Regions from separate parts of the Yersinia hibernica genome, predicted to be linked through region 1. Evidence: predicted binding sites of a transcription regulator. Region 1 holds the regulator's gene; the other holds the start of a gene.

Region 1 (3,428 bases):
GCGTTAGATATGGCAGCGAATACCGTCACATTTACTGATAATGTGATTATCAAGCAAGGCACCATTGAGATTAAGGCTGATAAAGTCGTGGTGACTCGTCCGGGCGGTGATCAAAACAAAATGGTCATCGAAGGTTTTGGTAATCCGGTGACTTTCTATCAGATGCAAGACAGCGGCAAACCGGTCAAAGGCCACGCGCAGAAACTGCGTTACGAGGTTGCTAATGACTTAGTCATATTGACCGGAAACGCCTATCTGGAACAGCTTGATAGCAATATCAAAGGTGATCGCATCACTTATCTGGTGAAAAAACAGCAGATGGAAGCCTTTAGTAACAAAGGCAATCGCGTCACTACCGTGCTATTACCGTCCCAATTACAAGATAAAGGGCCAGCAGCGTCAGGCCAAAAGAAGAGTAAGTAATCATTTATGGCAACATTAATCGCAGAAAAACTGGCTAAGGCGTACAAAGGCCGTAAAGTGGTCGAAGACGTTAGCCTGACAGTCAAGTCCGGTGAGATTGTCGGCCTGCTTGGGCCGAATGGTGCAGGTAAAACCACCACTTTTTATATGGTCGTCGGCATTGTCCAGCGTGACGCCGGGCGTATTGTGATTGATGATGAAGATATCAGCCTCTTGCCACTGCATGAACGCGCCCTGCGCGGGATTGGCTATTTACCCCAAGAAGCCTCCATCTTCCGCCGCCTGAGTGTCTTTAACAATCTGATGGCGGTGCTGGAAATCCGTAAAGATCTCTCATCCGAGCAACGCCAAGAGCGGGCCGATGAGTTAATGGAAGAGTTCCATATTACTCATTTACGTGACAGTCTAGGGCAATCACTTTCTGGTGGTGAACGCCGCCGGGTTGAAATTGCCCGTGCACTGGCCGCGAATCCTAAGTTTATTCTGCTGGATGAGCCCTTTGCCGGTGTTGACCCAATTTCAGTTATTGATATCAAAAAAATTATTGAGCATCTGCGCGACAGTGGTCTGGGTGTATTGATTACCGACCATAACGTCCGTGAGACACTAGACGTTTGTGAGCGGGCTTATATTGTAAGCCAAGGGCATTTAATCGCTCACGGCACACCACAGGAAATTTTGGCTGACGAACAAGTTAAACGTGTTTATCTGGGTGAAGAGTTCCGTCTCTAATCTTCACTCGACAGCCCGTTTCGTCATCCATTAAGGAAAATTGATAACGTATTATGAAGCAAGGTTTGCAACTCAAGTTTAGCCAACAACTGGCCATGACTCCGCAGCTACAGCAGGCGATTCGCCTGTTGCAGCTTTCTACGCTAGAACTCCAGCAGGAGATTCAGTTAGCGCTGGAGAGCAACCCGCTGCTAGAGCAAACTGATCTTCATGAAGAGATAGAGGCCAAAAAAACGGTCGACAGTGAATCGCTCGACACTCGCGAAGCACTGGAACAAAAAGATATGCCGGAAGAGTTGCCGCTCGATGCCACCTGGGATGAAATTTACACCGCCGGTACGCCATCGGGCATGCGCAATGATTACAGTGACGATGAGCTGCCGGTCTATCAGGGGGAAACCACCCAAACACTGCAAGATTATCTGATGTGGCAAGTGGACTTAACACCCTTTTCCGAAACCGATGCCGCGATTGCGACCTCCATCGTCGATGCTGTTGATGAAACTGGCTATCTTACTGTGCCGCTAGAAGACATTCTGGAAAGCATGGGCGATGAAAACATCGCACTGGACGAAGTTGAAGCCGTACTCAAACGAATTCAACACTTTGATCCTATTGGTGTTGCTGCTCGCAATTTGCGCGAATGTTTATTGGTGCAGCTGTCGCAATATGCTAAAGATACCCCCTATCTTGCCGAAGCACGTTTGGTTATTAGTGATTATCTGGATTTGCTAGGCAACCATGATTTCCGCACGATGATCCGTTTAAGTCGGCTAAAAGAAGATACACTTAAAGAAGCCATTGCTCTGATTCAGTCACTCGACCCACGCCCTGGTCAATCTATTAATATCGGGGAGTCTGAGTACGTCATTCCCGATGTTTTGGTTCGTAAAGACAAAGGGCACTGGACGGTCGAGCTGAATGCCGATAGCATTCCGCGCCTGAAAATTAATCAGCAATATGCAGCAATGGGAAACACTACCCGCAATGATAGCGATGGGCAGTTTATCCGCAGTAATCTACAAGAAGCAAAATGGTTGATAAAAAGCCTTGAGAGCCGCAATGAAACGCTGCTGAAAGTGGCACGTTGCATTGTCGAGCAGCAAGTGGCCTTTTTTGAGAATGGGCCTGAATTTATGAAACCCATGGTGCTGGCAGATATCGCCCAAGCCGTGGATATGCATGAATCGACAATTTCCCGTGTGACCACGCAGAAATTCCTGCACAGTCCTCGGGGCATTTTCGAGCTGAAATATTTCTTCTCCAGTCACGTCAATACAGATAGCGGGGGTGAAGCTTCTTCTACTGCCATCCGTGCACTGGTGAAAAAATTGGTTGCGGCAGAAAACCCTGCCAAACCCCTTAGCGACAGTAAGCTGACCACACTATTATGTGAACAAGGCATTATGGTGGCACGGCGTACCGTCGCGAAGTACCGAGAGTCGTTATCCATCCCGCCGTCAAATCAACGTAAACAGTTGGTTTGACCTGAACTGAGAAGGAAGACACTATGCAGCTCAATATTACCGGACATCATGTCGAAATAACCGAAGCATTACGCGAGTTTGTAACCACTAAATTTGCCAAACTTGAGCAATACTTTGATCGAATTAACCAGGTGTATGTGGTTTTAAGTGTCGAAAAAGTAAAACAAATTGCAGAAGCGACGGTACATGTGAATGGGGGGGAGTTGCATGCAAGCTCAGAGCAGGAGGATATGTACGCCGCCATTGATATTTTGGTTGATAAACTGGCGCGCCAGTTGAACAAGCATAAAGATAAATTGAAGCAACATTAACCGATAAAGGTTCTACACTCGCTACATAGCCTGATGCCAGCAGAATATTCCACTGGCATCAGGCGTAAAACAGCGCTTAAGTGAAAAATGAGATGACCAACGATCCAGCATTGCAACTAAGCTCGGTATTAAATATCGAGTGCACCAAAAGCTCCGTACATTGCTCAAGTAAAAAACGGGCTTTGGAAATTATCAGCGAGTTAGCTGCCAAACAGCTCAACCTGCCATCACAGATCGTTTTCGATGCTGTATTAACCCGCGAACGTATGGGCAGTACCGGTATTGGTAATGGTATCGCGATACCGCATGGCAAGCTGGAAGAAGATACACTGCGCGCTGTCGGTGTATTCATTCGTCTGGAACAACCTATAGCTTTCGATGCTATTGATAACCAACCGGTTGATCTATTATTTGCCTTGTTGGTTCCAGCAGATCAATGTAAAACTCACTTACACACTTTGTCTTTAGTGGCCAA
Region 2 (3,428 bases), 560 kb from region 1:
CCCTGACCGTTAGAGATCAGTACGCCGTTTTGACGTTGGCCGATATCACCTGGACGCACATCATCATAGTGACTGAATGTGGAGTACAGCAGGCCGGTACCTGAAGTCATGGTCATGAATTCAGTACGGAAGCCAATCAGACCACGGCTTGGGATCATGTAATCCAGACGAATACGACCTTTGCCGTCCGGTACCATGTCCTTCACATCGCCTTTACGCTCACCCATGGCTTGCATGACTGCGCCCTGGTGCTGCTCTTCGATATCCAGAGTTACGCTTTCAAATGGTTCTTGATTGCGGCCGTCGATAACACGGTTGATAACTTTAGGACGAGATACAGCCAGCTCGAAACCTTCGCGGCGCATGTTTTCGATCAGAACCGACAGGTGAAGCTCACCGCGGCCTGATACACGGAATGCGTCAGCATCTTCAGTTTCTTCAACACGCAGTGCGACGTTATGAATCAGCTCTTTGTTCAAGCGGTCAAGAATCTGACGTGAAGTCACATACTTACCTTCTTTGCCGCAGAACGGAGAGGTGTTAACGCAGAAATACATGGTCACGGTAGGTTCATCAACAGACAGCGCTGGCAATGCTTCAACAGCATTAACGTCACAGATGGTGTCAGAGATGTTCAACTCGCCCAGACCGGTGATAGCAACGATATCGCCCGCTTCCGCTACGGCAGCTTCGATACGTTCCAGACCCATGTGAGTCAGAACCTTACCGACTTTACCGTTACGCGTTTTGCCTTCGCTATCAATGATAGTGACTTGCTGGTTTGGCTTAACTTTACCGCGTTTGATACGACCGATGCCGATAACACCAACATAGTTGTTGTAATCCAGCTGAGAGATCTGCATCTGGAATGGCGCTTCAAGCTCAACTTGTGGTGCAGACACATGGTCAACGATAGCTTGATACAGCGGAGTCATGTCTTCCGCCATATTGTTGTGGTCTTCGCCCGCAATACCCATCAATGCAGAAGCATAAATGATTGGGAAGTCCAATTGTTCGTCAGTTGCATCCAGGTTGACGAACAGGTCGAAGACCTGATCCACAACCCAGTCAGGGCGTGCGCCCGGACGATCAACTTTGTTGATTACCACGATTGGTTTCAGACCATTAGCAAAAGCTTTTTTGGTCACGAAACGGGTCTGCGGCATCGGGCCATCCATTGCGTCGACGACCAGCAGCACAGAGTCAACCATAGACATTACACGCTCAACCTCACCGCCGAAATCGGCGTGTCCTGGGGTATCCACGATGTTGATGCGGTAGTCTTTCCAATTAATGGCGGTATTTTTTGCGAGGATGGTTATCCCACGCTCTTTCTCCAAATCGTTGGAGTCCATTACACGTTCAGTTGCTTCAGTACGTTCACCGAAAGTACCAGATTGTTGTAGCAACTTATCAACCAGGGTAGTTTTCCCATGGTCAACGTGCGCAATAATGGCGATGTTACGCAGATTCTCGATCACAGCTTTTTTGCCTCAGGCATTTAGAAATAGCGCGCTATTGTACACGTATTAAGCGAGGGACTAAACAAGATCACAAACTTCTCTTATAAACAACCTAACGGCGGTTAGTTTGTGATCCCTTTCACGGTGCAAAAATAGCCTCTCAGCCCTTTTCTGCACCAATACAGTGCCCAATGACGCAAATGAAGCACCAAAATAGTGCAATATAACTATCCTGGTGCATACTGATTATCAGCAGACCCCTATGATATGGCATAACCGGGGGATTTGGAAAGTTGGCATAGATTTCGCAATGTATTTTAGCATGAATAGCCAGCACGAATAACCGTCCGAAATAAAAAGTGACAAGTTTGCTGTTTTGACTGATACACACTTGCAGGTAAAAGGTTTTTGAAACGACTGTTTGTTGCCACAAGAAGTTTTTACCGGCAAAAATGCCAGAGCACCATAAATCGCAGTAATACACGGTAATCGTTCCACGACGACGACTATGACAAATCCGGGAGATATAAGTATGTCCGCTGAACATGTTTTGACGATGCTGAATGAGCACGAAGTGAAATTCGTTGATTTGCGCTTCACCGATACTAAAGGGAAAGAACAGCACATCACTATTCCGGCTCATCAGGTCAACGCTGACTTCTTCGAAGAAGGCAAAATGTTTGATGGCTCCTCGATTGGTGGCTGGAAAGGCATTAACGAATCCGACATGGTACTGATGCCAGACGCCAGCACCGCTGTTATGGACCCGTTCTTCGAAGATTCCACACTGATTATCCGTTGTGACATTCTTGAGCCAGGCACTCTACAAGGTTATGACCGCGACCCACGTTCTATCTCCAAACGCGCAGAAGAATTCCTGAAATCTTCAGGTATTGCGGATACCGTGTTGTTCGGGCCTGAACCAGAATTCTTCCTGTTCGACGATGTGCGTTTTGGTAGCAGCATCCGTGGTTCTCATGTAGCTATCGATGATATCGAAGGCGCATGGAACTCCAGCACCAAATACGAAGGCGGCAACAAAGGTCACCGTCCAGCAGTCAAAGGCGGTTACTTCCCAGTTCCTCCGGTCGATTCTTCACAAGATCTGCGCTCTACCATGTGTTTAACCATGGAAGAAATGGGTCTGGTGGTTGAAGCGCATCACCATGAAGTGGCAACAGCGGGTCAGAACGAAGTGGCTACTCGCTTCAATACCATGACCAAAAAAGCTGACGAAATTCAGATTTATAAATACGTAGTGCACAACGTGGCACACGCATTTGGTAAAACGGCGACATTTATGCCGAAACCAATGTTCGGTGATAACGGCTCAGGCATGCACTGCCATATGTCTTTGTCCAAGAACGGCACCAACCTGTTCGCGGGTGACAAATACGCTGGCCTGTCTGAAGTCGCGCTGTTCTACATCGGCGGTATTATCAAACACGCAAAAGCCATTAACGCCTTGGCTAACCCAACGACTAACTCCTACAAACGTTTGGTTCCAGGCTATGAAGCCCCAGTAATGTTGGCTTACTCAGCCCGTAACCGCTCAGCTTCTATCCGTATCCCTGTGGTTGCCAGCCCGAAAGCCCGCCGTATTGAAGCGCGCTTCCCAGATCCAGCGGCTAACCCATACCTGTGCTTCGCCGCACTGCTGATGGCTGGCCTTGATGGCATCATCAACAAAATTCACCCAGGTGATGCGATGGACAAAAACTTGTATGACTTGCCACCGGAAGAAGAGGCTGAAATTCCAAAAGTTGCCGGTTCACTGGACGAAGCAATGGCGGCATTGAACGAAGATCGCGAGTTCCTGACCCGTGGTGGCGTGTTCACTGACGATGCTATCGATGCTTACATCGAACTGCGTAAAGAAGAAATGGACCGCGTTCGTATGACTCCGCACCCAGTTGAGTTCGAACTGTACTACAGCGTTTAATTTTAATTAGTTTTTTTGTTGCC

The links. Region 1 encodes sigma-54, which starts transcription at its own class of promoters, with help from an activator protein. Its sites were predicted from a motif close to GTTGGCACANNTTTCGCTNT; they were not measured.
Region 2: a site for sigma-54 is predicted at 1,756-1,775, ahead of glnA (glutamate--ammonia ligase). Genes of this name have one in related genera too.

The regions. Positions count from the first base shown of each region.
Region 1 is NZ_CP032487.1:4,223,154-4,226,581, forward strand. Features, by position in the region: gene lptA (lipopolysaccharide ABC transporter substrate-binding protein LptA) at 1-423, shown strand, start outside; gene lptB (LPS export ABC transporter ATP-binding protein) at 430-1,155, shown strand; gene rpoN (RNA polymerase factor sigma-54) at 1,209-2,642, shown strand; gene hpf (ribosome hibernation promoting factor) at 2,666-2,953, shown strand; gene ptsN (PTS IIA-like nitrogen regulatory protein PtsN) at 3,046-3,428, shown strand, end outside.
Region 2 is NZ_CP032487.1:39,241-42,668, reverse strand. Features, by position in the region: gene typA (ribosome-dependent GTPase TypA) at 1-1,481, opposite strand, end outside; gene glnA (glutamate--ammonia ligase) at 1,996-3,405, shown strand.